Regions from separate parts of the Actinoplanes sp. NPDC051494 genome, predicted to be linked through region 1. Evidence: riboswitches for the same ligand, from Rfam matches in the RefSeq annotation. Region 1 holds a riboswitch; the other holds the start of a gene.
What was found. A riboswitch is a leader RNA that binds a small molecule or an ion and turns the genes downstream of it on or off. The one in region 1 is predicted to bind S-adenosylmethionine.

Region 1 (15,750 bases):
GCGCGATCGAGTAGGCCAGCGCCGCCGCCCAGATCACGTAGATCACCGCGTAGACGCCGTAGCGCACCGCGTCCGGGGCGTCGATCCAGTCGCTGCGCAGCAGGGTACGGACGTTGGTCAGGATGATGACCCCGCCGACCGCCGAGCCCAGCACCCGCGGCGGGATGTGGCGCACCAGCCACGCCGCGATCGGGGCCGCGATCACGCCGCCGAGCAGCAGCGCCAGCACCCACGTGACGTTGATCTGCTCCGAGCCGATGCCGACGAAGAAGCCGATGCTCGCCGCGATCGCGACCAGGAACTCGCTGGTGTCGATCGAGCCGATCGTCTTGCGGGGTTCGAGGCGGCCGCTGGCCAGGATCGCCGGGGTGCCGACCGGGCCCCATCCGCCGCCGCCGGTCGCGTCGACGAAACCGGCGACCACGCCGAGCGGGGCCAGGAACCGTTTGCGCAGCGGCTTGCCGAGGTTGCCCCTGGGCAGGCCGAGCGTGGTGAACCGGATGAAGACGTACAGGCCCAGCACCAGCAGGATGATCGACATCAGCGGGGCCGCGGTCGCCGTGTCGAGCCCGGACAGGAACGTGGCGCCGGCGAACGCGCCCACCGCGCCCGGGACGCCGATCTTGACCACGACGCGCCAGTCGACGTTGCCGAAGCGCCAGTGCGAGACGCCGGAGACCAGCGTGGTGCCGATCTCGGCGAGGTGCACGGTCGCCGACGCCGCGGCCGGGTTGGTGCCGATGGCGAGCAGCAGGGTGGTGGAGGTGACGCCGTACGCCATGCCGAGGCTGCCGTCGACCAGTTGCGCACCGAGCCCGACGAGGGCGAGCAGCAGGAGCCTACGCATCGGCCGGGCCGGCCGGGACGTCACCGCGCAGGGTGATCCGGTGCATGACGCGACGCTCCGTACCGTAGTCGCGGTTGGCGTAGTGCGAGGTGCTGCGGTTGTCCCACATGACCACGTCGCCGAGGCGCCAGCGGTGCCGCACGATGTGCTCGGGCTTGGTGAGGTGGGCGTAGAGCAGGTCCAGGATCGAGCGGCTCTCGAACTCGGAGACGCCGACGATGTGCGAGGTGAAGCCCGGGTTGACGAAGATGCCCTTGCGGCCGGTCTCCGGGTGCACGCGGATCACCGGGTGCTCGACCGGGTCGAGGCGGGTGACGATCTCACCGTCCCACTCGTTGCCCTGGCCGCCGCGGCGCTGGGCCAGGTAGTAGCCGAACTCGCGGGTGCCGTCGTGCACGGCGGTCAGCCCGTCGACGAGCTGCCGCACGCGCGGGTGCAGCGACTCGTACGCGAGCTGGGAGTCCGCCCAGTTCGTGTCGCCCCCGGTGGGCGGCAGGATCACCGGGCGCAGGATCGAGCCGAGCGGGGGACGCCGCATGAACGTCACGTCGGTGTGCCACACGTCGGCGAAGCCGTTGTCGGTGCTGTCCAGCGCGTACACCTCGGGGTGGGCCGCGTCGACGCCGCCGACCACCGGGTGCGACGCGGTGAGCTCGCCGATCCGGCGGCCGAGGCCGACCTGGCCGTCGTCGTCAAGCGGCTGGTCGTGGAAGAACAGGACCTTCTTCTCGACCAGGGCGGCCCGCACGGCGACGATCTCCTCGTCGCTCGCGGTGGCCAGGTCGACGCCGTGCACCACGGCGCCGAAGTGCGGGCCGAGCGCCTCGAGCCGCAGGTCGGTGGCAACAGTACTCATGCGGGGATTCCTTCCGATGTCGTCGCCGCCGAGCGGACGGCGTGGCCGATCTGGGACCGCAGCGCGGCGTACTCGGGCAGGCCGCGCAGTTCGTCCGGGGCGAGTCCGGTCCGCGGCAGGCCGACGGGGAGATCCAGCGCGACCCGGCCGGGCCGGGCGGTGAGCACCACCACCCGGCTGCCGAGGAACACCGCCTCGTCGACACTGTGGGTGACGAAGACACAGGTACGCCCGGTGCTCGCGCTGACCCGGCGCAGGTCCTCCTGCAGTCTCTCCCGGGTGAGCGCGTCCAGGGCGGCGAACGGCTCGTCGAGCAGCAGCAAGGGGTTCTCCACGGCGAGCGCCCGGGCGATGGCGACCCGTTGCTGCTGGCCGCCGGAGATCTGCCAGGTGCGCCGGTGCGCGACGTCGTGCAGGCCGACGCCGGCGAGCAGTTCGTCGACCCGGTCGGTGGGCAGGCCGGCGTACTTGAGGGCGAGCGCGACGTTGCCCCCGACGGTCTTCCACGGGAACAGCCGCGGCTGCTGGAACACCAGGCCGGCGCCACGGCCGGGGCGCGGTGCCCGGCCGCCGGTCAGCACCGTACCCCGGGTGGGTTCCTCGAAGCCGGCGATGAGCCGCAGCAGGGTGCTCTTGCCGCAGCCGGACGCGCCGACGAGGACGAGGAACTCCCCCGCCGGCACGTGCAGGCTCACCGGCCCCACGGCGGTGACGTCGCCGTAGGAGTGCTCGACGCCGTCCAGAACGATGTCAGCCGAGGACATCGGGCAGCCCCTTGACGTAGATGGCCTTCTGCACGGTCGCGAGATCCGGGACGGCGTCGATCTTCTGCTGGTCCTTGAGGAACTGCGCGGCGCTGAGCAGGTTGTCGGCGAGACCGCCCACCTTGGCCTCGGTGCCCAGCCACTCGTCGCTCGCGATGTCCGCCGGCGTGAGGAACACGCCCTGGCTGAGCTGGTGCTGGGCGTCCTCGGGAGTCAGGTTGAGCTCCTGGGCCACCGATGTCGCGGCCGCCGCCGGGTCACTGGCGATCAGGTCCAGGGCCTGCGCCTGCGCCTTGCGCCAGGCGTCGACGGCGTCCGGGTGCGCCCCGGCGAACGCGGTGGAGACCACGCCCAGGTCGAGCGTGGGCTTGCCCGCGGTGGCCAGTTGCTTGCTGCTGATCAGGACCTTGCCGGTCTTCTTCAACTCGTCGAGAGACGGCAGCCACGAGTACGCGGCATCGATGTCCCCACGCGTCCACGCCGCCAGGATGTCCTGCGGCTCGAGGTCCACGATGGTCAGCTCGGACTCCTTGACCCCGGCCTGGTCGAGCGCGGCGAGCAGGCTGTAGTGCGACGTCGACGCGAACGGGGTGGCGACCTTCTTGCCGCGCAGCCCGGCCACGTCGGTGACCCCGGAGCCGTTCCGGGCGACCAGCGCCTCGTTGTCGCCGGCCACGTCGAGCACGAACGCGACCTGGTAGGGGATGTTCAGCGGCGCCGACAACCCGCGGGCGACCGGGCTGGATCCGATGGCCGCGAAGTCGATGCTCTTGGCCACGTACGCGGTGTTGATGCTCGCGCCGGAGTCGAACTTCGTCCAGGTGATCTCGTAGTCCGGCAGGGCCTTCTCCAGCAGCCCCTGGTTCTTGACGATCAGGTCGCCGCTGGGGAACGCCTGGTAGGCGAGCCGGATCGTCTTCTTGTCCGAGCCGCCGCCACCGCTGGCGGCCCCGTTGCCGCAGGCCGCCGTGACAGCCACCAGAAGTGCGGCGGTAAGGACGGGCAGAAGTCTTCTCATGGGGATTCTTATCCTTAGCTTCGGCCCCGCCACGGGATCAGCCGTGTCTCGGCCGTCCGCAGCAGGGCGTCGATCAGCAGGCCGGAGAGCCCGATGGCGAACAGGCCGAGCACCACCACATCGGTCTGCGAGTAGCGCTGGGCGTCGCGGATCATGCCGCCGATGCCCGGCACGCCGTTGATGGTCTCGGCGGCGACCACCGACGAGTAGGCGACGCCGACCGCGAGCCGGATCCCGGTGAAGATCTCCGGCAGCGCGCTGGGCAGCACCACGTCACGGACGGTCTCCCAGCGCCCGGCGCCGAGCGCCTTGGCGGCCTCGACCAGCCCGGTCGGTGCGGAATAGACGGCCGCGGCGGTGGCGACGGCGACCGGGGGCAGCGCGGCGATGGACAGCAGCCACAGCTTGGGGGTCTCGTCGATGCCGAACCAGATGATGAACAGGCTGAAGTACGCGAGCGGGGGCAGCGCCCGCACGAACGTGACCACCGGCTCGGCGACCACCCGGACCCAGGTCACCGTGCCCATGACCACGCCGATCACGAGTCCGGCGCCGACGCCGATCGCGGAGCCGATGAGGATCCGGCGCAGGCTCACCCCGAGGTGCTCGATCAGCAGGTGGCCGCTGTAGCCGCGGACACCGTCGTGGGTGGAGGACGTGACGACCAGCTGGTGCCACACCGCGCCGGGGGACGGGATGAACGCCGGGTTGCGGGTGACCCGGGCGGTGATCTCCCACAGCGCGTACAGCACCACCAGCGAGACGATCCGCAGCACGGCCCGCCGGCGCCGGGAACCGCCGGCGCGGCGCGCGGTCACCCCACCGGCGACGGGCTGCGCCGCGGGACGCACGGGCGCGGAAATACTCACAGGTCACTCCAGGGACGCTCGGGGATGCCGTCCTAAATTCCTACCCCGCCTATATATATTTAGGCAATGCCCGATCCCGGTCGTCCCGCCAGGTGGTCCCCGCGGCGGTGCCGCCGGACGTCGCACCGGCCACACCTGGCGCTCGGGGATGCACGCTGAAAACCTTGGATGGTTAGACTGCCCGCTCTGTTCGGTTCCCCGCGATCGTGATCCCCGGAGTGCAATGTCTGTCTACGGCGCCCAGCATCTGCAGCACCTTCGCATGATCGTGACCGGTGGCGGCACCGGCGGGCACACCTATCCGGCGCTGACCACGATCAACGCGCTGCGGGACCGGCTGTCCAAGGCCGGGGTCGCTCCCGAGCTGCTGTGGGTCGGTGTGCACGGCGGCCTGGAGGAGACCATCGCCGAGCGGGCCGGGGTGCCGTTCAAGGCGATCACCACCGGCAAGCTGCGCCGCACCCCGACGCCCAGGGAACTGCTGCGCAACGTCGTCGACGCGTTCCGGATCCCGATCGGGATCGGTCAGGCGGTGCTGACCGTGGCGCTCAAGCGGCCCTCGGTCGTGCTGTCCACCGGAGGCTACGTCTCGGTGCCGATCGGGCTGGCCGCGTGGATCTTCCGGGTGCCGTACCTGATGCACGAGCAGACCCTGGCCCTCGGGCTGGCCAACCGGATCCTGGCCCGGTTCGCCACCCGGGTCCTGCTCAGCCAGGAGCCGTCGCTGCGGCACCTCACGCCGAGCGCCCGGGAGCGCGCCGCGGTGACCGGCAACCCGATCCGGCCGGAGCTGCTGGCCGGCGACCGGGGCAAGGGTGCCGCCGCGTTCGGGCTCGACCCGCGTGAGCCGATCCTGGTGGTGACCGGCGGCGCGGCCGGGGCGCAGCAGATCAACCGGCTCGTCGCCGCGGTGCTGCCGGATGTGCTGCCGCACTGCCAGGTCATCCACCAGTGCGGCAGCCTCAGCTACGCCGAGATGCAGGAGGTCGCCGCCGGGCTCCCGCCGCACCTCGCGGCCCGCTACCGGGTGCTGGACTTCATCCACGAGCAGATGCCCGACGTGCTCGCCGCGGCCGACATCGTGCTCGCGCGCAGCGGGGCCGGGACCGTCGCCGAGCTCACCGCGCTGGGCAAGCCGTCGATCCTGATCCCGTACGGCGCGTCGGCCGGCGGGGAGCAGCGCAGCACCGCACAGCACCTGGCGGGCAAGGGCGCGGCGATCATGCTCGACGGCCCCACCGCCACGCCCGAGCACCTGCGGTCCGAGCTGATGTCGCTGGTGAGCGACCCGGCCCGGCGCGCGGCGATGGCCGGCAACGCGGCGGCCCAGGGTCACCCCGATGCCGCGGACCGGGTCGTCGACGAGATCCTGGCCGTGGTGTCGCGCGCCGCGTAAGAATCGCGGCATGACTCTTCCCGAGGACGAGGTCGTCACGCTGGCGAGCGAGCTCATCGCCATCGACACCACCAACCCCGGGACGTACGGCGGCCCCGGCCCCGAACGGGCCGGGGCCGAATACGTCGCCGCGAAGCTCGCCGAGGCCGGGTTCGACCCGGAGTACGTCGAGTCCGGCGCGCCCGGGCGGGGCAATGTCGTCGTCCGGCTGCCCGGGGCCGATCCGGGACGCGGGGCGCTGCTCGTGCACGGCCACCTGGACGTCGTCGCGGCGGATCCGGCGGACTGGTCGGTGCACCCGTTCTCCGGCGAGGTGCGCGACGGCTACGTGTGGGGGCGCGGCGCGGTCGACATGAAGGGCATGCTGGCCATGACGCTGGCCGTCGCCCGGCACTTCAAACGCACCGGTGTGGTCCCGCCGCGGGATCTGATCTTCGCCTACCTGGCCGACGAGGAGGCCGGCGGCGTGGTCGGCGCGCAGTGGCTCGTCGAGCACCGCCCGGACCTGTTCGCCGGGGCCACCGAGGCGATCAGCGAGGTCGGCGGCTTCTCGGTGCAGCTCGGTGACGGCCCCCGGGCCTACCTGGTGGAGACCGCCGAGAAGGGCTCGATGTGGCTGCGGCTGGCCGCCCGGGGCACCGCCGGGCACGGGTCGCTGCTGCACACCGACAACCCGATCGCGAAGCTCGCCGCGGCCCTGGACCGCCTCGACCGGCACCGTTTCCCGATGATCCTCACCGACCCGGTCCGGGAGCTGCTCGAGGGCTCCGGGCTGCCGTTCGACCCGGCCGACCCGGAGGCGACGGTGGCGAAGCTGGGTCACCTGTCCCGGCTGATCGAGGCGACGCTGCGCGACACCGCGACGGTCACCATCGTCGATGCCGGCTACAAGTCCAACGTGGTGCCGTCGATCGCCCGGGCCGAGGTCGACGGGCGGACGCTGCCGGGCCGCGACGAGGCGTTCCGGGCCGAGCTGGGCGCGGTGCTGGGCCCGGACATCGAGGTCGAGTGGTCGAGCCTGCCGGCGGTGCGCACGACGTTCGACGGTGACCTGGTCGCGGCCATGGCTGCCGCGACCGCGGCCGAGGACCCCGGGTCCCGGCTGCTGCCCTACATGCTCCCGGCGGGTACGGACGCCAAGTCCTTCGCCCGCCTCGGGATCCGCCATTTCGGGTTCGCCCCGTTGCGGCTGCCGCCCGAGCTCGATTTCACCGCCCTGTTCCACGGGGTCGACGAGCGGGTGCCGGTCGACGCGCTGCGCTTCGGTGTCCGCGTGCTGGACCGGTTACTGCGGTCCTGCTGATCATCTGCTAACTTCGAAAGCGGTCATGAGTGCCAGCGACAAGCCCCGGCTCGCTGGCCGGCAACCCTTCCGTCCGCGATGGGGTGCCCCGGGTGAGGACCAGGCCTGTGCCGCCACGGCACGGGCAAGAGCGGACCCCGTGGGGTCCCGACCTCGCGGAGGATTCTGTGACTCTGTCCCTGCAGCGCGACCTCGACATCGTCGGCGGCGACCTCACCGCGGACCTGCCGGACGGCTCGACGGTCCGCTTCGCGCATCTCGACTACGCCGCCTCGGCCCCGGCGGTGCGCGCGGCCGCCGACGCGGTGACGGCCCTGCTGCCGTACGCGGGCAGCGTGCACCGGGGCACCGGCCTGCGGGCGCAGACCTCGACGCTGGAGTACGAACGCGCCCGTGACCTGGTCGCCGAGTTCGTCGGCTGCCGAGCGGGCGACGAGGTCGTGTTCACCCGCAACACCACCGACGCGCTGAACCTGCTGGCCCGCGCGCTGCCGGCCGGCACGACGACGGTGGTGTTCGAGAGCGAGCACCACGCGAACCTGCTGCCCTGGCCGGGGCAGGTGCGCCTGCCGGTCCCCAGCAGCCCGGACGCCGCCGTGGCCGCGGTCGCCGCTGCCGTGCGTACCCTCCGGGGTCCGGTCCTGGTCGCGGTGACCGGCGCGAGCAACGTGACCGGCGAGGTGTGGCCGGTGCGCCGCATCGCCGACGTGGCGCACGCGCACGGGGCCCGGGTGCTGGTGGACGCCGCCCAGCTCGCGCCGCACTCCCCGATCGACCTGGACGAGCTCGGCGCCGACTACCTGGCCTTCTCCGGGCACAAGCTGTACGCGCCGTTCGGCGCCGGGGTCCTCGCCGGGCGCGCCGACTGGCTGGACGCCGCCGAGCCGTATCTCGCCGGTGGTGGCGCCAGCGCCGCGGTGGGCGCCGAGCCCGGCGACGTGACGTGGGCGACCGGTCCGGCCCGGCACGAGGCCGGCACCCCGAACCTGCTCGGCGCGGTCACGCTGGCCGCGGTCTGCTCGGTGCTGCTGCGCGCCGACCGGGACGCGCTGCACGAGCGTGAGCAGGAACTCCTGGCCCGCCTCAGGGACGGCCTGGCGTCGTGTCCGGGCGTGACCGAGGTCAGCGTCTTCGGGCCCGGGCACCCCCGGGTGGGCATCGTCTCGCTGGCCCTGCCGGGTCGTGACGCGGCCGTGGTGGCCGCCGAGCTGGCCGACCGCCACGGCATCGGGGTGCGCGCGGGCCAGTTCTGCGCCCACCCGCTGACCCGCGGCCTGATCGGGTCCGCCGACGTCGCGGACTGCGGCACCGCCGCGAGCCTGCTGCGGATCAGCTTCGGCCTGGGCACCACCGACGGTGACATCGACCGCCTCGTGCTCGCGCTGGCCGGGCTCACCCGACCCTGATCGCGTTGGTGATCCGGATCGGCTGACCGTTCGCGCCGGTGCCGCGGACGGTCAGCGTGCCGGCCCTCGCCGACTGCACCGGGGTGACCATCCGGCTGGCGACGCCGGCCTTGCTCACCCGGGCGGTGCCCAGCGCCACGGTCTTGCTGATGAACACGTTCTTGCGCGGGTAGCGGTACGTCTCGGTGACGGTGACCCGGCTGCCCGGCTCGAACGCCACCACCCGCACGGTGATCCGCTGGCGCCTGGTGACCGTGAGGCTGGACACCGTCACGGTCGGGACCTCGTTCGACACCAGCGCGTACGGGTCGACCACGCCCGCGCCGTACGCGGCCGCGTCACCGGCCGCGTCGGCGGTGGCGGCGAGCGCCTGCCGGACCTGGACGACGGTGCTGTCCGGGTGGGTGGCGCGGTACAGCGCGACCGACGCGGCGACCGCCGGGGCGGCCATGGAGGTGCCGGACTTGGCGACGTAGCGGCCGGTCTTCGCGTCCAGGCCGTAGATGTCGGTGCCGGGCGCGGCGATGTCCGCGACCCCGCTGGTGTTGGAGTAGGAGGCGACGGTGCCGTCCCGGTCCAGGGCGGCCACCGCGATCGCGCCCGGCGACGAGGCCGGCCACAGCGCCTGGTTGCCGGTCGCGCCGTTGTTGCCGGCGGCCACGACCACCGGCACGTCGTGCGCGCTCGCGTAGGCCACGGCGGAGTCGTACGCGCCCGAGTACTCCCCCGACACCGAGACGTTGATCACCGTGGCACCGTGGTCGACCGCGTACACGATCCCGTCGGAGACCGCGGTGGAGGTGCCGGCGCCCTGCGCGTCCATGGCCCGGATCGGCAGGATCGGCGTGCCGGAGGCGATGCTCGCGACGCCCTTGCCGTTGTTGCTGACCGCGGCCGCGATCCCGGCGACGTGCGTGCCGTGCCCCTGCGGGTCGAGACACCCGTCGCGGGCCGGGTCGAGCCGGTCGCCGACCAGGTCGGTGCCCAGGTCGCAGCGCACCTGACCGGCGGCGAAGTCCTCGTGGGCGGCGTCGACACCGGTGTCGATCACGGCGATGAGCTGCTTCGACACGTCGAGGCCGGGCAGGTCGTCGGCGCGCAGCCGGTCCAGGGCCCACTGCAGCGGGCGGCCCGGGTCGTCCGGGGTCGCGGCGATGCGTACCGGCTGTTCGGTGACGTGCCCGACGCTGCCGGGCAACGCGTCGGCGCGGCGCTGCTCCTCGGCCACCGTGCGCGCCTCGACCTCGACGAACGCCGGGCGCCCGGACGCGTCCACCAGGTGCGCCAGCGTGGTGACCGAGCCGCCGTCACCGGGCGCGGCCAGCGCGGGGGTCCCGGCGGCGAGGCCGGTCGCGGCCAGCAGCGGCACGAACAACCACGAGGGGGTACGGATTCTCACGGCTGCCCTATCGGCCGCGGCGCGGGTGCGGTCAAGAAGTCGCGGAGCAGTCGTTCGCCGTACGCGCCCCGGGTGGATCACCTGCCACACTGGTCGCCATGAGTGACACCGCGATCCGTCCCGACGTGCCGCCCTCGGGGACCGGCTGCGAAGAATGCCTGGCCGCCGGCGGCTGGTGGTTCCACCTGCGGCGCTGCGCCGCGTGCGGGCACATCGGCTGCTGCGACACGTCGCCGTCGCAGCACGCGACCGCCCACTGGAAGCAGACCGGGCACCCGGTCATCCGCTCGTTCGAGCCGGGTGAGAGCTGGTTCTACAACTTCGAGACCGAGGACGGGGTGCCCGGCGTGCACCTCGCACCGCCCCAGCACCGGCCCGGCGAGCAGCCCGTTCCCGGTCCCGAGGGCGCGGTGCCGGCCGACTGGCGTCAGCACCTGCACACCTGAGGGTCGCTTCTCAGGGGTGGGTCAGGGTCGGGTCCCGATGTTTCTGGGGCCCGGCCGGGCCGATCCTTGGAGCATGACTTCGACGACCTCGACCGCGACCTCGTTCTCCGACTCGATGACCCGCCAGGGCCTGGTCCGTCCCCGCGAGGGACGCCTGCTCGGCGGCGTGTGCGCGGGGCTCGCCCGCCGTTTCGGCCTCGACCCCTGGCTCGCCCGGACGCTGTTCGTGCTGATCCTGTTCCTGATCCCGGGCAGCCAGTTCCTGGTCTACCCGCTGCTCTGGATCCTGATGCCGTCCGCGTCCTGACCCGCCCGCCGGAGCGGCCGCTTGCCTTGATCACCCTGAGTGTGTTCTCTCTGACAGCATGTGCACAGAGAATTGCTCCAGGATCTCCCGCCGGGCCGCGCTCGCCGGGGTCGCGGCGGCCGCCGGCAGCCTCGCGCTGACCCGGCCCGCGCCCGCCGCCCCCCTCGCGTCCGCCGCCCCCCTCGCGCCCGCCGCCCCCTCGCCGTCGCTGAGCGGCTCCCGGCGCGGGCTGCGCGACCTCACCTACCCGGTCACCACCGCGTTCCCGGCCTACGCCGACGGTGAACAGGCCCGGCGCAGCACGTATGTGACGATCGAGGACGACGGTTACTACATGCAGCAGTGGACCCTCGTCGAACACACCGGCACCCACGTGGACGCGCCGGGGCACTTCATCCCCGGCGGGCGCCTGTCCACCGACCTCACCCTCGACGAGCTGATCCGCCCCGCCGTGGTCGTCGACATCGCCGCCCGGGCCGCCCATCACCCCGACGCCCAGGTCACGGTCGGCGACCTCAGGGCTTTCGAGCGACGGTACGCAAGGATCCCGCGCGACGCCGCCGTCCTCATGCACTCCGGCTGGAGTGCGAAAGTGGGCTCGCCGGACGCGTACCGCGGTACCGACGCACAAGGCACGCTGCACTTCCCCGGATTCAGCGCGGACGCCTGCGAGTGGCTGCTGGAGAAACGGGCGGTCCGCAGCCTCGGCGTGGACACGCTGAGCATCGACCCCGGCGAGTCCGAGGACTTCCCGGTCCACCTGACGCTGCTCGGCGCCGACCGGTACGGCCTGGAGAACCTCGCGAACCTGCACCGGATCCCCGCGCACGGGGCGACGATCGTGGTCGGGCTGCTCCCGTTCGAGGGGGGCTCCGGCGGTCAGGCCCGCATCTTCGCGACCTGGTGACGGCGGCACCGTTATCAGACTGTCGCACCCACGTGTTAGAACTACCGATTGTGAGCATCCACCCCTATCGCATCGCCGCCGAGCCGGCGCAGGACGGCGTCCTGCGGGTGTTCCTGGCCGGCCAGTTCGACATGAGCGTCGGCACCGGGATCGTCGACACCCTCACGACGGCGGCGAGCGGGCCCGGCGTCACCCACCTGGTCGTGGACATGGACGGGGTGGAGTTCTTCGACTCGCACGGCGTCGCCGGGCTGGTGGCCGGCTACGAGGCCGCCCACGCCGCCGGCCGCCGCTTCTCGGTCGTCAACACCCGCGGCATGGTCACCCACATCCTCGACGTCACCGGCCTGTCCGAGGTCTTCCGCCCGGACGAACACGCCGCCGACGCCCACTGAGGCACATCCGGCGGATGTGCCTCAGTGGGTTCAGCTCAGACGCCGGAGCCAGAATCCGCCCGCGCTGCTGGAATAGGACACCACCCGGCCGTTACCGCTGATCGCGGCGTACCCGGCGTCGGAGCTGCCGGCCAGGTCGACCAGGGCGCCGTTGAACCAGACCTCGGTGTGGGTCCTGGTCGGCGTCGTGGAGACGTCGAATACTCTCACGACGGCGACCCGGCCGTCGTCGCTGAACTCGATCGCGTCGGCGCCCACCCCCGACCCGGAGACGTTGGTGAAGATCATGTCGGACGCGGACACCGTTGCGGTGAGTCCGCGCTTGACGAACGCGCCGGTGACGCCGTTGCCGAGGCGGTTGGTACCGCCGATGGTCGAGACGTCGCCCGAAACGGCCGACACGAGTTCACTCGGCAGGGTGAAACTGAACGGCGGCGGCTGAGGATGCAGTTCGGTGGTCGTGCCGGTGGCCGAGTCGTACAGCATGCCGCCGATGTACCCGCCGGAGGCACGGGGCACCTCCTCCTCGAGGAAGATGTACCGGCCGTCCGTGGAGGCGGTGGGTGGATTGCTGGTGCCGGCACCTCCGCTGCAGGTGTACTCAGCGGTGCATTTGCCGACCTTGGTGACCGTGCCACCGGCAATGACGACCCGGTAGGCGGTGTTCAGACTCCCGGTCTCGGGCACCGCCGCCACCGCCAGGGTGCTGCCGTCGGCGCTGAGCCGGGCGGTGAAGCTCCGGCCGGGGATCTTGCCGGTGGTGACGTCCCGTACGGTGCCGGCGGCCAGGTCGGCGACGAGGACCCGGGCCGGCGAACCACTGGTGGTGTAGGCGACGACGGTGCCCGATCCGTCGATGTCGTAACTGGACCCGACGCGGATCGGTGTCCCGTCGGTCGCCTTGCCGGCCAGCACGATCCGGCCGGTGAGCAGGTCCCGGCGGATCAGGTAGAGGCCGTAAGGCGCGGCGGCCAGTTCGGGCGGCGCGAACGGACTGTAATTGGTGATCTCGTAGACGATCCAGCGGCCGTTGCGGGACAGGCGAACCACTCCGCCGGCCGTCGGGTCGCCGGCGAAGATGTTCCCGGCCGGGGCGCCGAGCGGAAGGAAACTCCCGTCCAGCGGCTGGAGGAACCCGACGGCCACCCCGGGCGGGCTGGTGCCGACCGTGTTGACGGCGTGCACCTCGATCCGGTACTCCACGCCGACCTTCAACCCGGTGATGGTGGCCTTGCGGGCGGCGGCGTCTGTGTAGACGGTCGTCGTCGGCGGCGACGTGGTGAGGACGTAGCTGGTGACCGGCGAGCCGTTGTCGGTGTTCGGTGGTTGCCAGGTGACCTCGGCCGCGTTGTCGTCCGGTGTCGCGGTCACCTGCATCGGGATTCCCGGCCGGCCGGGCCCCACCAGGACGGTGGTGGTCGTGGTGAGCAAGGGGTGGCCGTCGACCACCGCCGGGCTCTCCGCCTTGATCACCGCCGTGCCGACCGCGGCCGGCGCGTAGGTACCGGTCTGGTCGATGGTGCCGGGCCCGGTCACCACGCTCCATACGATCGGGATGCCGGCCGGGTATCCGACGATCTTCACGCCGAGGCGCAGCAGTGAGGTGAGTGGTGTCCGAGGATCGTCCGGTGTGATCTGCAGGCCGGTGAACGGCCCTGGGGCCTGGGCCAACGAGTCGAAGACGTCGACGAGTTTGCCGCTCTCGAAGGTGAACGCCTCCCCGAGATAGGCGTCCGACTTCAACGCGGTGGTGACGGTGATACCGCCACGGAGTTCCCACCACGGGTCCTGCGTGGTGTCGGCGAAGAACTGGAGATACAGCCGCACGTTCACCGTCGGGCCGGCCGCGCCGTAGAAGAAGAAGCCGATCGTGTTGACGACGCCGGCCTCGAAGGTCGACTGGCCGAACACCGACGCCGTCGGGGTGATCGGTGAGGCCTTCCGGGAGCTGGCCGCGGTCGAGGTCACGGACCCGTTGGTGACAGTGACGCCGGCGGTGACCGACCGGGCGTACTCGACCGAGACGAAGAGACCGCCGCCGGCGTCGGCGGAGAGCTGGCCATACACGATGTAGCGGGGGCAGACCACCACGGGCAGATAGCCGACGGTCTTGACGACGCATCTGCCGTTGACCCGGCCCAGTTCCTTCTGCTTCGACTCCCATTTGCGGACGTAGCCGATCTTGCCCAGCGCCTGGAGTTCGATGTCGGTCGTGAGGGTGAGGGTGCTGCTGACCTTGCCCGCCGTCACCGTCTGAGTGTGCTTGTAGCCGGGGGTGAGCTGCATCTGGAGCTCGATCGCACTCGGCTGGTGGGTGTCGTCGGCGAACGGCGTGACCTCCCATTCCACCACCAGCGAGCCGTCGCGCAGACCGACCGAGGGCACATCGGCGGCCGCACTCGCGGCCCCGGTGCGCGCGGTCTTCCCGGCAATGGTGGGTTCGGCCAGGCGTACGCCCGGGATCGACGGGGTGAACGAGGCGACGTCGTCGGTGGTGAGCGTGCCTTGCAGGGTCATCCCGCCGTCGGTGACCGCCTCGTTGATCGCGGCCGGGACGGTGTTCACCACCAGGGTGCCGGCACCGGTGCCCAGGCTGGTGACCCTGCCGTAGAAGCCCTGCGGGGCGAGCGGACCAGGGGTCAGCACGACCAGTGCGCCGGCGGTCAGCCCGGTGACCTGGGCCGGGGGCGAGACGAACTCCAGCGAGCCGTTCTGCCGGACGGCGCGCAGCGTGGCCAGGGACGCGGCCGAGAGCACGACCGGGGCGAGCTTGCCGGTGAAAACAGGGGTCAGGGCCCCGGTGGTCGCGCTCGCCGCGCTGCTGCCGGCAGTGCTGGTGGCACGCACCGTCAGGGTGTACGCCGTCGTGGTACCCAACCCGGTCAGGGTGGCTGTGGTGGCGCCCGCGCCGACCGACACGGTGGCCCCACCCGGTGCCGCGGTCACCGTGTAGCCGGTGATCGCCGCGGTGCCGGTGTCGGCGGGCGGCTGCCAGGACGCGGTGAGCTGCCCACCGGCCGGGACCGCGACCTGGATGTCGGTCGGTGCCGCCGGCACCCGGGCGGCCACCGGCGTACTGGTCACGGTGGTGGCCGGCCCGGTACCGGCAATGTTGACCGCGGCCACCCTGAACGTCCGGGCGGTGCCGTTGGTCAGGCCGGTCACGGAGGCGACCGTGGTGCCGGCCGGGATGGTCAGGACCTGCTCGCCGGGGCTGACGGTGACCCGGTAGCCGCTGATGGCGGCCCCGCCGTCCGGCGGCGCGACCCATTGCAGGTCGACCCGCTGATCGAGGGCGATCACCGCGGTGACGACCGGCCGCAGGGGGAGCTGGGCCGAGGCGGGCAGCACCGGCCGGGACGGCGCGGAGGCCACCCCGGTGCCGTTGGCGTTGGTCGCGGCCACGGTCAGCCGGTACGTGGTGCCGTTGGTCAGGCCGGTCAGTGTCGCGCTCGTCGTGGCACCGCCGCTGACCGCCAGGCTGGCGGTGCCGGGCGTTGCCCTGACCAGGTAACCGGTGGCCGGGTCGGCACCGCCCGGGGGTGGGCTCCAGCTCACCAGGACCGCGCCGTGGCGGCCCACGACATCGGTGATGAACGGCCGGCCCGGCGGCCCGGGCACCGCCGGGGTCACCGCGGGTGAGGCTACGGAGGACACTGAGGTGCCGGCCGCGTTGGTAGCGGTCACCGAGAACGTGTACGCCGTCCCGTTGGTCAACCCGCCGACGCGCACACCGGTGCCGGCGGTCACGACCGTGGTCGCCCCGCCCGGGGACGCGGTGACGGTGTACTTGCTGACCGAGGCGCCGCCGTCGTACGGGGCGGTCCACGACACGGT
Region 2 (15,750 bases), on a different contig from region 1:
ACGGCGGTCACCCGTACCGGCGATGGACCGATCGACCAAAAGCCCGTATTGCCGTCTATCCATGCGCGAATAGTGTTCCCCTGTGGGCTTTTTGCCGGTTTTTACATAGACGCGTACGGGAGTCCGGCAGCAAGTCCGCAGCCTCCCCGACCCCACGCGGAGCGCCTCTCCACAGTATCGCGAAAGCGGTGCGATAGTTACTGAACGTCACCACCTCCGGGAGCCCCGTGGCCCGGGCTTGCCGCACGTCGCCGCAGGGGGTATTCAAAAAACATGACCAGCACTCTGGCCCCACCGATGACCGTGCACCGGGTCACCCCCGAGGACGCGGCCCGGATGCGTGCCCTGCGCCTCGAGATGCTGGCCGACAGCCCGCTGGCTTTCCTCGAGACGCTGGCCCAGGCGGCGGCCCGCCCACACGCCGACTACCGGCGCCGGATCGTGCAGGCCTCCAGAGGCGACCAGCTCGCCCAGTTCGTCGCGGACCCGGGCGGCCGACTGGTGGGCCACGCGGGCGGCACCGTCCTGCCCGAGTGGCCGGGCGCCACCGTGGTGTTCGCGGTCTACATCACGCCGGCCTTCCGCGGCCGGGGCGTGCTCGGCGCGCTCGTGGACGCGGTCGCGGAATGGTCGCTGGCGATCGGGCGCAGCGAACTGGTGCTCGAGGTCGTGGTCGGCAACGACCGGGCGGTCCGGGCCTACGAACGGCTCGGCTTCGAGGACACCGGCGCCCGGGTCCCCCACCCGTCGGTGCCCGGTCTCAAGGAACTCCAGATGCGCCGCCGGGCATGAACCGGCCCGCCGCCACCGGGTGGTGGGCACGGACGCGGGCGGTACTCAACGCGGTGAACGGTACGACCGGGGTGGGGCTCGCCGTGGCCGTGCTCAGCGGTGCCCGGGTGCGGCGGGGACGGGACGGCATCCTGGTGGCCGAGGGCTACCGGCGCCGGGTGCCACCGGCGCACTGTTTCACCATCGGGTCGGTGGTGATCACCCGCCGGAGCGCCGAGTGGCTGTTGCACGGGGATCGCGCCGGGCTGTTCGCGCATGAGGCCCGGCACGCGGGGCAGTATGCCGCGCTCGGGCCGGTCTTCTGGCCGGCCTACTGGGTGGCCTGCGGTTACTCGTGGGCGACGACCGGCTGTTACGGCAGTCGCAACGTGTTCGAGCGGCATGCCGGGCTGAGCGGCGGCGGCTACGTGGAATCCCCGCTGCGCCCGGCCCTGCGCCGGGTCACGCGGCAAGCCGAAAGCCCAAGGCGAGGCACGCCGACCAGCCGGTGAGGCGGCGCGCCGGCCGCGCAGGAGAGCCGCGAATCGGGCAGCGACCGGCCAGCAGCAGCGCAGCGAACACCGGCCGGCGAGGCAGCGGGGGTGGTCAGATGGTTGCCTGCCACTGGGTCCAGGTTTCGCGGCGCTGGAAGCCGAGGGAATCGTTCACTCGGAGCATCGCGGCGTTGGCGCTCGCGTTGAAGGTGTCGATCGCCTGAAGGTCGGGGCGGGCGCTGCGGGCGTACGAGAGGTTGCTGATCTTGATGGTCCGGCCCAGGCCGTGGCCGCGGTGGTCCGGGTCGACGATGGTGATCTGTTGCCAGGCCTGCCAGCGGATGTCGTTGGGGCAGGTCAGCTGGGTCCACGCGATGGCGCGGCCGGTTTCGGTGTGTATCGCCGCGACGTTGAAGGACGTGCGGTTGCGGGACACTATCGCCTGCTCGGACTGACGGAACCGGGTGGCGTCGATCTTCTCGGCCTCCACCGCCAGGTCTCCGTTGGGCGCGTCCGTCATGAGCCGGCTGTCGAGGTAGGCGAGGTCGTCGACGTGCTCGTCGGGCGCGTGGTCGGTCCAGTGGGCGAGGCGGTAGCCGTCCGCTACCGGAGCGGTGAGACCCAGGGCGTCGAAGTCGGCCACGTCGAGGCGGCTGCGGGTCTCGGCCAGACCCGCCGTGGCACCCATCGCGGTGGCGAAGGCCGGGCCGTCCGGGAGGCGGTCGACGGTCGGGGCGATCAGGTGGGACCGGCCGTGGGCGTGGGCGCGTTCGGTGGCCAGTGTGTACAGCGCGCGGCCGAGGCCCTGGCGCCTACGAGAAGGGTGCACCGCCAGCTGGACGTGGCCGAGGGTGAGGTTGTCGAGGGTCGGGAAGTTCAGTTCGAGCACGCCCGCGACATGCCCGTCGCCGGCTCGGGCGATGTAGTGCTCGCACGTGTGTCCCGGCCAGGGCTGATGGATGCGGGCGCGGAACGCCGCGTGTGACCAGTAGGGGATGTCCGGGGTGTCCGCCTCGGCGGAGGCCTGGTTGACGAGATAGGCCGCGTCTTCGTCGGTGGGGCTGAGCGGGGTGATGTCCACCCGGCGTATGGTCCCCCGGAAAGGGGGCCGGCGTAAGCGAATTTTGGTCGAGAGGGCGCGCGCACAGTGCCTCCGGCGCTGGGTCGTTGGGCCCCTAGGAGATTGTCGCCAAGCTCAAAGGTGGGGCCTCGTACGGCGTCGCGCCCTCCCGCGTAGAGCATCCTGCCGATCCCGTGGGTCCCGCGCAAGACCTCGCGGGTAGGAATTCTCGACAGTGGGCAGAGAGCTGGTTACGCAGAGTCAGCCGAGCAGGCCGGCCTCGCGGGCGCCCTTCAGGGACGGCTTGATCGTGTGGGTCGGGCCGACCAGACCGGCGACCGCGTCGATGGTCTTGAGGCCTTCGCCGGTGTTGTAGACGACGGTTTCCTTCTCGGGGTCGAGCTTGCCACTCTCGACGAGCTTCTTGAGCACCGCGACGGTGGTGCCGCCGGCGGTCTCGGCGAAGACACCGGTGGTACGCGCGAGCAGCCGGATGCCCTCGCGGATCTCGTCGTCGTCGGCGTAGTCCATCCAGCCGCCGGTGCGCTTGACCGCTTCGATGGCGTACACGCCGGCCGCCGGGTCGCCGATGTTGAGCGACTTGGCGATACCGGTGGGCTTGACCGGGGTGATCGTGTCGGTGTCCCGGTGCAGCGCGGTGGCGATCGGGTTGCAGCCGGCCGACTGGGCGCCGAAGACCGTCCAGCCACCCTCGGGCGCGTCGACCAGGCCGATCTCGACGAGTTCGCTGAACGCCTTGTCCACCTTGGTGAGCAGTTCGCCGGAGGCCATCGGGATGACGACCTGGGCCGGGATGCGCCAGCCGAGCTGTTCGGCGACCTCGTAGCCCAGCGTCTTGGAGCCCTCGGCGTAGAACGGGCGCACGTTGACGTTGACGAACGCGGTGTCCTCGAACTCGTCGGTCTCGACCAGCTCGCCGCAGAGACGGTTGACGTCGTCGTACGAGCCCTCGATGGCGACCAGCTCCCCGCCGTACACCGCGGTGGTGATGATTTTGCCGGGTTCGAGATCGCTCGGGATGAACGTGATGGAGGGGACGCCGGCCCGGGCGGCGTGTGCGGCGACCGAGTTGGCCAGGTTGCCGGTGGACGCGCAGGCGAAGCGGGCGAAGCCGAGCTCGCGGGCGGCGGTCAGGGCGACGGAGACGACCCGGTCCTTGAACGAGTGGGTCGGGTTGGCGGAGTCGTCCTTGACCCACAGCGGGGCGCGCAGGCCGATCTCGGCGGCCAGGGCCGGGGCGCTGACCAGCGGGGTCATGCCGGGGTCGAGGGTGACCCGGGTGGCCGGGTCCTGACCGGCGGGCAGCAGCGCGGCGTAGCGCCAGATGTTCTGCGGGCCGGCTTCGATCTGCTCGCGGGTCACCGCGGCGAGGGCGGCCTGGTCGTAGGCGACTTCCAGGGGGCCGAAACACTCGTAACACGCGTGCTGCGCGGCGAGCGGGAATTCCGCACCGCAACCGCGGCAGACAAGCGCGCGGGCGGGGCTGGTGGTGGTGCTGGGGGCGTCGACGGTCGACGTCATGGCGGGCTCCTTCTCATCTTCCCCGGCTCGGAACGCCGGGACGGAATTAGCACCTGCCACGAGCGTGGTGGTTGCCGGGGTTTCATCGGGCCGTGTCCCTCTACCCCTCTGGATGAGGTATTCAGTTGTGTGACGGCCAGTTTACGTGGCGGTACGGCGTAGAAGCCCACGCAATCCCGAGGTGTGAGCGAACCCTCGTTGATTAAATCGACATACATCGATGGATTCACAGCTGATTCTTAGGTTCGGATCCGCCGGGACACCCTAACCTCCATAGACAGTCATGGATTGTTAGCGCTCTGTTCACCTGGAGGTCCCGGTGCCCCGGCTCACGCTGTTTCTGATCGACCTTGTCGCCGTGAGCGTCCTGGTCTTCGGCCTCTACTTCCCCCGGCACCGGCGTCGTGACCTGGTGACCGCGTACCTGGGCGTCAACGTCGGCGTGCTCGCCGTAGCCGGGGCGCTGACCTCCAGCACCGTCGGCGCCGGGCTCGGCCTCGGCCTGTTCGGCGTGCTCTCGATCATCCGGCTGCGCTCGACCGAGCTCGACCAGCACGAGGTCGCGTACTACTTCTCCGCCCTGGCCCTGGGCATCCTCGGACCGCTCGGCGGCGACGTCATCTGGGTCCCGCCGGTGCTGATGGCCCTGGTCATCGGCGTGATGTACGTCGGCGACCACCCCCGGATCTTCCGCAGCTACCGGCGCCAGACCGTGGTGCTCGACGAGGCCATCACCGACGAGACCGCGCTGACCGCCCGGCTCGAACAGGTGCTCGGCGGGCGGGTGCACAAGGTCACGGTCGAACGCGTCGACCTGGTCACCGAGACCACCACGGTCGAGGTGCGCTACTCCCATCCCGTACTCGTGAAAGAGAGCGTGCCCGCGTGATCGCCGAGACCCTGGACCGGCTCGCCCCGATCGGGCTGGCCGAGCTGACCGACCGCGCCGAGCTGATGACCCGCCGGGACCGCAAGTACGTGCTGCGCCGGGCCGACCTGCACGCCCTGCTGCCGGCCCTCACCCGCAACGCCCGGCCGCTCGACATCGACGGCCTGCGACTGTTCCGCTACGCCTCGGTGTATTTCGACACCCCGGAGCTGACCAGTTACCGCCTCACCGCGCTGCGCCGGCGCCGCCGGTTCAAGGTCCGGACCAGGACGTACGTGGATTCCGGCACCTGCTGGCTGGAGGTCAAGACCGAGGCCGGCCGCGGGGGCACCGCCAAGAACCGGCTCCCGCACCCGCCGGACGACCATCACGACGTGACCCCGGGCCGCTGGTTCGTCGACCGCCTGCTCGGGGCGGAACCGGGACTGCTGGGACCGGTCGTGGCCACGCACTACCACCGGGCGACGTTGTTCCTGCCCGACTCGCAGAGCCGGCTGACCATCGACGTCGACCTGACCTGGTCCGACCTGGGCACCGCCACCCAGCTCAGCCTGCCGGACCTCGTGGTGGTCGAGACGAAGACCCGGACCGTGGCGGCCGAGGCCGACCGGCTGCTCTGGGCGCACGGACACCGCCCGATCGCGATCTCGAAGTACGCGACCGGCCTCGCGGCGATGCGCCCCGACCTCCCCTCAGGACCGTGGCGCCGCCTCCTCCGGCGTCATTTCTCCCCCTCTTAAGGAGCGCTGAATGCGCAAGACCCTCGTCCCCGTCGCCGTTCTGATGGCGACCCTCATCGCGGTCCCGGCACCGGTGTATGCGGCGGCCGGCCCCGCCGCGGCTCAAGCCCTGGCGGCCAACGCCCCGGATCACGACGATCCGGCCGACCACACCTGGAGCACCGCCACCGAGATCGCGGTCACCCTGACCGGCACCGGAGCCACCTCCACCGGACCGGGCGTCACCATCAGCGGCAGCACGGTGACGGTCACCGCCGCCGGGACCTACCGCTTCTCGGGGTCGCTCACCAACGGGCGGATCGTCGTGAACAGCACCGGCACCGGCATCGTGCGGCTGATCCTGGCCGGCACGAGCGTCACCAGCGCCACCGCGGCGCCGCTCGCGGTGACCGCCGCCGACGAGATCATGGTGGTGCTGGCCGACGGCACCACCAACAGCCTCACCGACGCCGCCGCGTCGACCCAGACCGCGGCCCTGTTCAGCGAGGCGGACCTCACCCTCACCGGCAACGGCGCACTGACCGTACGGGGTAACGCCGCGGACGGTATCGCCACCGAGGACGGCCTGGTCATCGACGCCGGGGCGCTCACGGTCAACGCCGCCGACGACGGGATCCGGGGCCAGGACTATGTCTATCTGACCGGCGGCACGCAGCAGGTCACCGCCGGTGGCGACGGGATCAAGTCCAACGAGGACACCGACACCACGAAGGGGTACGTGTACCTGGGCCCCGGAACCCGTACGGTCACCGCCGCCGGGGACGGTGTCGACGCGACCACCGACGTGATCGTCGCGGGCGGCGGCCTGTCCGCGACCACCGGCGGCGGCGCCACCACGACCCCGGGGGAGAACTCGGCCAAGGGCGTCAAGGGCGGTGCGCTCGTGGTGCTCAGCGACGGCACGGTCAACGTCAACTCCTCCGACGACGGCGTGCACTCCAACGTGCGGATCACCATCGACGGCGGCGCCCTGACCGCGGCCAGCGGTGACGACGCGGTGCACGCCGACACGGCGCTCACCGTCTCGGCCGGCACGGTCACGGTGACCAGGTCGTACGAGGGACTGGAAGCCATGCAGACCACGCTGGCCGGCGGCACGATCACCGTCACCGCGACCGACGACGCCGTGAACGCGGCCGAGGAGGGCGTGCCCGAGATGCAGAACGCCCCCAACGCGTTCATCAAGGTGACCGGCGGCGTGGTCACCGTCAACGGCGGCACCGACGGCCTGGACAGCAACGGCATCCTGGCCATCTCCGGCGGGACGGTGGTGGCCAACGGCTCGCCGACCCGGGGTGGTGGCGAGGGCGGTCTGGACTCCAACGGCGCGCTGACGATGACCGGCGGCACCATCGTGGCCACCGGCGTGACCGCGTCGACCAGCACGCTGCCGACCAGCGGGCAGGGCTGGGTGGCGTACTCGTTCTCCGCCAACCAGCCCGCCGGCACGGTGTTCCACCTGGCCACGACGTCCGGCACCCAGCTGGCGTCGTTCCGGTCGACCCGGGTGCTGAAGGGCGTGATCTTCGACCTGAGCACGATCACCCGGGGCACCCAGTACCGCGTCTACACCGGCGGTTCGGTGTCGGGCACCGCGGTCGGCGGCGGCCTGTACACGGGCGGCACGCTCTCCGGCACCCTGGTCGCCACGGTGACGGCCGGCTCGGGACGCGCCTGATCGCAGCGCCGAGCCCTCATATGCCTGCTTTGTGGGGGTTCGGCGCGCTTCAGGAACGGGGTGGCGCCGGGTGCATAGGGTGACGCACGTCATCGTCGCCCCATGAGGAGGTCCGGCTTGAGTGCCGTGCTGGAGATAGCGGGTCTGCAGAAGACCTACCGCAGCCGGAAGGGGGTGCGTAAGGCCCTCGACGGCTTCGACATGGTCGTCGAGGCCGGGCAGGTGGACGGCTTCCTCGGACCCAACGGATCCGGCAAGACCACCACCCTGCGTACGCTGCTCGGTCTGATCCGCCCCAACGGCGGCCGGATGGCGATCCTCGGCCAGGAGGTGCCCCGGGCCCTGCCCGAGGTCTCCAAGCAGGTCGGCGCGATCGTGGAGAGCCCGCAGTTCTTCGGGAACTTCTCCGCCCACGACACCCTGTCACTGCTCGCCGACGCCGGTGGCATCGAGAAGCGCCGGGTCGTCGAGGTGCTCGAACTGGTCGGCCTGCGGGACCGTTCCAAGGACCGGGTCAAGACGTACTCGCTGGGCATGAAGCAGCGGCTCGCGGTCGCGTCGGCCCTGCTCAAGAACCCGAAGCTGCTGATCCTGGACGAGCCGGCGAACGGCCTCGACCCGGGCGGCATCCGGGAGATGCGCACCCTGATGGCGGACCTCTCCGCCTCGGGCATGACGGTCCTGCTCTCCAGCCACATCCTCGGCGAGATCCAGCTGATCTGCGACTCGGTCACGGTCATCTCGGCCGGGCGCCGGGTCGCCGCCGGGTCGGTCAGCGACATCCTGGCCCAGCACGCCACTTCTTCCGTACGCGTCCGGCTGGAAGCGGTCGCCGACCTGACCGCCTCGGCCGCCGCGTTGCGGGACATCGGGGGTCAGGTCGTCGTCGAGACGGACCACCTCACGGTCACCGGGATCGCCCAGCCCAGCGCGATCACCCGGACGCTGGCCGGCCGCGGCGTCTACGTCAGCGAGCTCAGCCCGGTGTCGGTCGACCTGGAGAGCGTCTTCCTGGAGCTGACCGGCACCGCGCCGGTCCAGGGCGAGAATCGGCAGGTGGACCAGTCGGCGCTGTCGGCGGCCGCCCCGGCACAGGGCGGCGGGTGGGGACGATGAGCCTGTACACAGCGGAGACCCGGCGGCTCACCAAGCGCCGTTTCACCCGGTTCTTCTCCATCGGCGTGGTGCTCGTGCTGGCCGCGATCGTGGTCGGCATGTTCTTCACGAACAACAAGCTCACCCCCGAGCGGATGGCGGGCGCCCAGGTCGAGGCCGACCAGGCGTACCAGCAGGCGATCAAGGACTCCGCCGAGCAGAAGAAGCTCTGCCTGGCCAACTCGCCGAACCCCGACGTGGAGTGCGCGAACTGGTACGAACCGCAGCCCGAGGACTTCCAGGCCGAGTGGTACATGCCGGCCACGTTCCTGTTCGAGGAGCAGTTCCCGCTGCTGGTCACCGCGCTGGCGGCGATCCTGGCGGTCGCCGCGTTCGTGATCGGGGCGACGTTCGTCGGGGCCGAATGGCACAGCGGCGGCATGATGAACCTGCTGCTCTGGCGGCCCCGGCGGCTCCAGGTGCTGGGCACCAAGCTGGGCGCGCTGCTCGTCGCGCTGACCGCGGCCACGGTGGTGTTGTCGATCGTCTACACCGGCCTGCTGGCGCTGGTCGCGAACCTGCGCGGCACGCTCGACGGGATGACGTCGGGCACCTGGCAGTCGTTCGCGCTGATGGAGCTGCGCGGGCTGGTCGTGGTGCTGGTCGCCGGTGCGATCGGGTTCGGGCTCGCCTCGATCGGCCGGCACACCGCGGTGGCGATGGGCGTCATCATCGGCGTCCTGGTCGTGTTCCAGTTCGGCCTGGGCACCATCCTGGCGATCGCGGAGGTGAAGTTCGTCGAGGCATACCTCATCCCGGCGTGGCTCAGCGCCTGGATGGACAAGGAGATCAAGCTCGAGGACTACAACAGCTGCGTGCCCACGCCGACCGGGTGCGAGTCGGACACGCTGACCCTGCACTGGCCGGCCGCCGGCGGCATCATGGCGTTCCTGCTGGTCGCCGTGGTGGGCACCGCTATGTGGACCATGCGTAAGCGCGACATCACATAAGGCGACATTGCCTGGAAGGCGCGCGTGGGGGACCGTCGGCTGCGAGTATTACGGCGGTCCCCCTTTCGTGTTCGGCCGCCGCTGAGGAACCCGCATGCAACCCGACATCCCCGCACCTCGCGACGGCGAGGAACCGGCCCCGGCCCCGGCGCTCTCCGACCGTGAACAGCAGATCCTCGCGTTCGAGCAGAAGTGGTGGAAACACGCGGGCGCCAAGGAGCAGGCGATCCGGGACGCCTTCGAGCTGTCGTCGACCCGCTACTACCAGTTGCTGAACGGACTGCTCGACAACCCGGCCGCGCTGGAGCACGACCCGGTGCTGATCGGCCGGCTGCGCCGCCTGCGATCGACCCGGGCCCGCACCCGCCGTCGTTAATGCGTCGACGCGTACGCGGCCAGCGCCGCCACCTGGCCGGGATCGAGTGACGCCCGCACCCGCTTGCGCGCGGTCGCCACGTTGTCCGCCGTCACGGTCGTCGCGTCGAGCGACTCCCGCATCGCCGACAGCGCCGCTTCTCTGATCAGGGCCGCGCAGTCCGCGGCCGAGAAACCCTCCAGGTCGATGGCGAGCGCGTCCAGGTCCACCGCCTCGTCCAGCGGCACCGTCTTGGCCGACGCCCGCAGGATCGCCGCGCGGGCCTCGGCGTCCGGTGGCGGCACGAACACCAGGCGCTCCAGCCGGCCCGGGCGCAGCAGCGCCGGGTCGATCAGGTCCGGGCGGTTGGTCGCGCCGATCACCACCACGTTGCGCAGCGCCTCGACGCCGTCCAGCTCGGTGAGCAGCGCCGCCACCACCCGGTCGGTCGTGCCGCCGTCGGTGGACTGGCCCCGGGTCGGCGCCAGGGCGTCCACCTCGTCGAGGAAGACCAGGGTCGGGGCGGCCTCCCGGGCGCGGCGGAACAGCTCCCGGACGGCCCGCTCGCTGTCACCGACCCATTTGCTCAGCAACTCGGCACCCTTGACCGACAACACGTTCGCCTTTCCCGTACCCGCGATGGCTTTGACCAGGAAGGTCTTGCCACACCCGGGCGGGCCGTAGAGGAGCACGCCGCGCGGTGGCTGCACGCCGAGGCGGGCGAACGTGTCCGGATAGGTCAGCGGCCACAGCACCGACTCGGTCAGCACCTCCTTGACCTCGGCCATGTCGCCGACGTCGTCGAGCGTGACCTGGGCGACCTCCAGCGTGGACTCGGCCATCGAGGTGGGCCGGACCACGTCCAGCGCGGCCTCGAAATCGTCCATCGTGACGGTCGGCGACTCGGCGTCCTTCTGCCGCAGCGCCGCGTGCACCCCGGCCTCCCGGGCCAGCGCACCCAGGTCGGCGGCCACAAAGCCCGGGGTCCGCCCGGCCACGTCGTCCAGCCGCACGTCCTCGGCCAGCGGCATCCCCCGGGTCAGCACCCGCAGCTGCTCGCGGCGCATCGCGGCATCGGGCAACGGCACCGCGAGTTGTACGGCCAGCAGGTCCGGAGCCCGCAACGTCGGGTCCACCGACTCGGGGCGGCTGGTCGTGCACACCACGGCCGCGCCGGAACCCACCAGGTCGGTCAGGACCTGCCGGAACACGGTAGCGAGCGGTCCCGGGTCGGCACGGGGCGCGAGCGCCTCCACGTCGCTGATCAGTAGCAGGCCCCGTGCGGTGTTCTTGACGTCCCGGGCCAGGTCCCGCAGCCGGGTCGCGGCGGAGTCGTTCGTCAACGCGGCCAGCTCCGGTGCCCACACCGCGCGCACCTCGGCGCCCACGCCCGCGCCGACCGCGCGGACCAGGGCCGACTTGCCCGAACCGGCCGGACCGGTGACCAGCACGCCCAGCGAGACCGTGGTGCCGAGCCGGCTGAGCACCTCACCGTGGTGGAAGCCGAGGTCCAGCAACTCGGTGAGCTCCTGCGCCTGGGCCCGCAGCCCGGGCAGGTCGTCCAGGCTCGGCGGGGGCGTGGCCGGGTCGGTCGAGGCCGGTTCCTGGGCCGCCACGGGCGCGGGCTCGGTGCGTGCCGAATAGGGCTCCTGACCCTGCCAGCCGACCACGGTGTCCATCGTCACCAGCGCGGCGTCCTGCTCGGCCACGTCGACCACCTGCAGCAACTGACTCGTCCACAGGTAGCCGACCCGGTTGGACAGACTCCGCTTGGCGCCCTCGACCAGCGCGCGGTGCTGGGGCACGTCCTGCGGCAGCAGCGACACGTCGTCCCCGGCGGTGACCACCTTGCCGAGCAGCGCCAGCCGCAGCATCTCGCTGGTCACCACCGCGGTGATCTCCGGCGGCCCGGCCAGCGTGACCCGCCGGGCTGCCACGACCGGCACCGGCCGCACGGTCACCTCGTCGCCGTCGCGCAGCTGCAGGTTGCCGATGGTCAGGTCGTCGGCGTACAGGGCCGCGCGGCTCGCCCCCGCCTCGGCCCGGGCCGCGACCGCCGCCGAGGTGCGCCGCCCGGTGAGCCGCAGCGGGTCGCCGGGGTTGATCGCCAGCGCGGCCATCACCTCCGGATGCAGCCGCACGATGCCCCGCCGCGGGAGCTGGCCGGGTCGTTCGTGCACGGTCAGGGTGAGGTCTTCGGGCACGGGAAGCCTTCCGTGGGTGGTGACGTGCGGCTGGTTGACACGGTATCCCCGCGGTACGAACGGCGGCCGGATGAACCTGCGGGTTGTTGAGGCACGTTCACAGCTCGCGCTCAGGGGCACGCCGATAGCGTGATCGGCATGTCTGCCCTGACGACCCGGCTGCGCCGAGCCCTGCCCCGCGTCTCGCGGCGCAGAGCCGTGGCCGGTGGCGTGGTTCTCGTGCTCGTGGCCGCGCTGGTGACCTGGGCCGCGCTGCCCGAACGGCACTCCTGGAACGCCACCGACGAGATGATCACGGTGAACTCCGGGCCGTCCGGCACCGAGCCGGTCTCCCTCGACACCCGCTTCTACCTGCCCCGGGACACCGACGGCAAGGTCCCGGCGGTGCTGCTCGCGCACGGCTTCGGGGGCACGAAGGACTCCGTCAGCGACGACGCCGAGGCCCTCGCGGACCGCGGTTACGCGGTGCTGACCTGGACCGCGCGCGGTTTCGGGCGCAGCGGCGGCGAGATCCATCTGGACAGCCCGGACTACGAGGTCAAGGACGCCCAGCGGCTGCTCGACTGGCTGGCCGCCCGGCCCGAGGTGCGCACCGACGCCACCGGGGACCCCCGGGTCGGCGTGGTCGGCGGCTCCTACGGCGGCGCGCTGTCGCTGCTGCTCGCCGGGCAGGACCCCCGGGTCGACGCGATCGTCCCGCAGATCACCTGGAACGACCTGGAACGTTCGTTCTTCCCGCAGGCCGCGGCGGACAGCGCGGCCCCGGCCGGCGTGTTCAAGAAGAGCTGGGCCGGCCTGTTCTTCGGCTCCGGTTCCGCTACCGACCAGCCCACCGGTCAGCCGGTAGCCGACCCCGCCTGCGGCCGGTTCGCGGCCGACGTCTGCGCCGCGTATCTCAAGATGGCGACCAACGGGACACCGGACGCGGCCACCACCGCGCTGCTGCGCAAGTCCAGCCCGGCCACCGTGCTCGACAAGATCAAGGCACCGTCGCTGCTCATCCAGGGCGCGGTCGACACGCTGTTCCCGCTGTCCGAGGCGGACGCCAACGCGCGGGGCATCGCCGCCACCGGCACGCCCGTGCGGGTCGCCTGGTTCACCGGCGGGCACGACGGCGGTGCCGGGCCGCAGACCGATGAGGACCGGGCCAAGGCGCTCACCGCCCAGTGGCTCGACCACTACGTGAAGGGCGAGGGATCCGCCCCGGAGAACAGCTTCACCTACTCCCGGGTCGCCGGGTTCAGCGCCCTGGACCGGGGGCTGGTCACCAACGGGTACTCCGATCCGACGTACCCCGGCCTGGGCGGGACCGGTCGTACCGAGGTCTCCGTCACCGGCGACGCGCAGCGGATCGCCGTGCCGCCCAACGGCAACCCCGGCGCGCTCTCCTCGCTGCCCGGCGTCGGCGGACAGCTCAGCTCGCTGCTCGGCAGCGTCGCCGGCGACGTCGGCGGCCAGCACGCCACGTTCGAGTCCGCGCCGGTGACCAGCGCGATCGAGGTCGTGGGTGCGCCCAGCGTGCAGCTGCGGGTGGCGTCACCGACCGGCGCGGCCACCGTCTTCGTGAAGCTCTACGACGTCGACCCGAACGGCACCGAGACGCTCAGCGGCGGCCTGATCGCGCCGGTCCGGCTCACCGGCCTGCCGGCCGACATCACCACGGCCCAGCCGGTCACCGTCACGCTGCCGGCCATCGTCCGCCGGATCGACCAGGGCCATACCGTACGCGTCGTCGTGGCCACCTCCGACCAGGCGTTCCTCACCCCGGCCGACCCCGCCGTCTACACCGTCGCGGTGGAACCCGCGGTGTCGCTGCCGACCGTGGTGGGCACGCCCATCGCCAACCCGCAGGTGCTGTGGCGCTGGGTCCTGCTCGGCGTGCTGGTCCTGATCGTCGCCGGCGTGCTGGCGACAGTGCTGATCACCCGCCGCCGGGCCCCCGCACCGGTCCCGGAGTTCGCCGACACCCCGCTCGTGGTCCGCGACCTGCGCAAGGCGTACGACGACGGCTTCGTGGCGGTGGAGAAGGTCGCGTTCCAGGTCGAGCGCGGCCAGGTCGTCGGCCTGCTCGGCCCCAACGGCGCGGGCAAGACCACCACGTTGCGGGTGCTCATGGGCCTGACCATGCCGACCTCCGGCGACGCGCTGGTGTTCGGCCAGCCGCTGGTGCCCGGCGCACCGATCCTGTCCCGGGTCGGCGCGCTCGTCGAGGGCCCCGGCTTCCTGCCGCATCTCAGCGGCTACGAGAACCTGACGGCGTACTGGCAGGCGACCGGGCGCCCACTCGCCGACGCCCGCTTCGACGAGGCGCTCGAGATCGCCGGGCTGGGCGCGTCCGTGCACCGCCGCACCAAGAACTACAGCCACGGCATGCGCCAGCGGCTGGCCATCGCCCAGGCCATGCTCGGCCTGCCGGAGCTGCTGGTGCTCGACGAACCCACGGACGGCCTCGACCCGCCGCAGATCGCCGAGATGCGCCGGGTGCTGCGCCGTTACGCCACCGACGGCCGCGCGGTCCTCGTCTCCAGCCACCTGCTCGCCGAGGTGGAACAGACCTGCACGCACGCGGTGGTGGTCAACAAGGGCCGGATCGTCGCGTCCGGCCCGGTCGACGACATCGTCGGCGACTCCCCGTCGGTGCAGCTCAGCGTCGACGACGTCGCGGCCGCCACGACGGTGCTGGCCACGCTGAACGTCAAGGAAGTGCGCCAGGACGGCCCGTCCGACCTGATCGTGGACATGAACGGCACACCCCGTGAGGAGATGGTGGCCTCCCTGGTCCGGGCCGGCGTCGGTGTGGACCGGGTCATGCCCCGCCGCCGCCTCGAAGACGCATTCCTCGCCCTGGTCGGCGACAACTCGCGAGGAAGTGGAGACCGATGACCCGTCCAACCACCCCGGCCACCGCCCCTGGCCGGACTGAAGGCAGCGTCATGGCAGCCGAGGGCTACAAGCCGACGGCGACGTTGCCGATCCGGGCGGAGATCCGGCGGCAGGCGTCGCGCCGGCGTACCCAACTGGCCCTGGGTTTCATGGTCCTGCTGCCGTTGATCATCCTGATCGCGTTCGAGTTCGGCGACGACGACGGACCCGACCGGGGCAACGCGTTCTCGTCCCTGAACGACCTGGCGACCTCCGGCGGCCTCAACTTCGCCCTCTTCACCATCCTGGTCTCGGCCAGTTTCCTGCTGGTGGTGGTCGTCGCCCTGTTCTGCGGCGACACCGTCGCCTCGGAGGCCAGCTGGGGCAGCCTGCGATACCTGCTGGCGATCCCGGTGCCCCGCGCCCGCCTGCTCGCGGTCAAGCTGATCGTGGCGCTGGGCTACTCGCTGGTCGCCCTGCTCACGCTCGTCGGCACCGCGCTGCTGGTGGGCACGCTGCGCTACGGCTGGCACCCGCTCAGCAGTACGGTCGCGGCGGAGATCCCGGCCGGCGATGGCGTGCTCCGGCTGCTCGGCATCGTCGGCTACCTCGCGGTGGTCATGCTCGGCGTGGCCGGCCTGGCCTTCCTGCTCTCGGTCGCGACCGACGCGGCCCTCGGCGCGGTGGGCGGGGCGGTGCTGCTCTGGATCCTGTCCAGCATCCTCGACCAGATCGAGGCCCTGGGTTCGATCCGCAACTTCCTCCCCACCCACTACAGCGACGCGTGGCTGGGCCTGCTCTCCAGCCCCATGCAGACCGACGACGTGGTCAAGGGTGCGATCTCAGCGGTCTGTTACGCGACGCTGTTCTGGTCGCTGGCCTTCTACCGCTTCACCCGCAAGGACATCACGTCGTAACTCAGATGATCGGCCCGGTGACGGTGAGTCGGGTCAGATCGTGGCTGCCCTGGCCTTCCTCCACAGCGGCCGGGCACCCTAGTCGCCGTCGCCATCCGGCACGATCCGGAATCCGGCGGGGTTCCTGAGGAAG

Region 2: another riboswitch for S-adenosylmethionine. It lies ahead of thrC (threonine synthase); the one in region 1 lies ahead of ACIA6A_RS20335 (aminotransferase class V-fold PLP-dependent enzyme).

Annotation. Positions count from the first base shown of each region.
Region 1 is NZ_JBITDZ010000005.1:244,006-259,755, forward strand. Features, by position in the region: gene ACIA6A_RS20300 (sulfite exporter TauE/SafE family protein) at 1-847, opposite strand, end outside; gene ACIA6A_RS20305 (TauD/TfdA dioxygenase family protein) at 840-1,703, opposite strand; gene ACIA6A_RS20310 (ABC transporter ATP-binding protein) at 1,700-2,467, opposite strand; gene ACIA6A_RS20315 (ABC transporter substrate-binding protein) at 2,454-3,485, opposite strand; gene ACIA6A_RS20320 (ABC transporter permease) at 3,500-4,354, opposite strand; gene ACIA6A_RS20325 (UDP-N-acetylglucosamine--N-acetylmuramyl-(pentapeptide) pyrophosphoryl-undecaprenol N-acetylglucosamine transferase) at 4,578-5,750, shown strand; gene ACIA6A_RS20330 (M20/M25/M40 family metallo-hydrolase) at 5,761-7,053, shown strand; SAM riboswitch class IV at 7,075-7,190, shown strand; gene ACIA6A_RS20335 (aminotransferase class V-fold PLP-dependent enzyme) at 7,251-8,459, shown strand; gene ACIA6A_RS20340 (S8 family serine peptidase) at 8,446-9,858, opposite strand; gene ACIA6A_RS20345 (UBP-type zinc finger domain-containing protein) at 9,957-10,304, shown strand; gene ACIA6A_RS20350 (PspC domain-containing protein) at 10,378-10,611, shown strand; gene ACIA6A_RS20355 (cyclase family protein) at 10,670-11,518, shown strand; gene ACIA6A_RS20360 (STAS domain-containing protein) at 11,569-11,913, shown strand; gene ACIA6A_RS20365 (fibronectin type III domain-containing protein) at 11,944-15,750, opposite strand, start outside.
Region 2 is NZ_JBITDZ010000002.1:814,228-829,977, reverse strand. Features, by position in the region: gene ACIA6A_RS10435 (GNAT family N-acetyltransferase) at 274-792, shown strand; gene ACIA6A_RS10430 (hypothetical protein) at 846-1,283, shown strand; gene ACIA6A_RS10425 (GNAT family N-acetyltransferase) at 1,378-2,346, opposite strand; gene thrC (threonine synthase) at 2,587-3,867, opposite strand; SAM riboswitch class I at 3,878-3,986, opposite strand; gene ACIA6A_RS10415 (DUF4956 domain-containing protein) at 4,226-4,756, shown strand; gene ACIA6A_RS10410 (polyphosphate polymerase domain-containing protein) at 4,753-5,496, shown strand; gene ACIA6A_RS10405 (carbohydrate-binding domain-containing protein) at 5,507-7,174, shown strand; gene ACIA6A_RS10400 (ATP-binding cassette domain-containing protein) at 7,292-8,290, shown strand; gene ACIA6A_RS10395 (ABC transporter permease subunit) at 8,287-9,279, shown strand; gene ACIA6A_RS10390 (DUF3263 domain-containing protein) at 9,374-9,655, shown strand; gene ACIA6A_RS10385 (AAA family ATPase) at 9,652-11,838, opposite strand; gene ACIA6A_RS10380 (alpha/beta fold hydrolase) at 11,977-14,721, shown strand; gene ACIA6A_RS10375 (ABC transporter permease) at 14,718-15,617, shown strand; gene ACIA6A_RS10370 (hypothetical protein) at 15,696-15,750, opposite strand, start outside.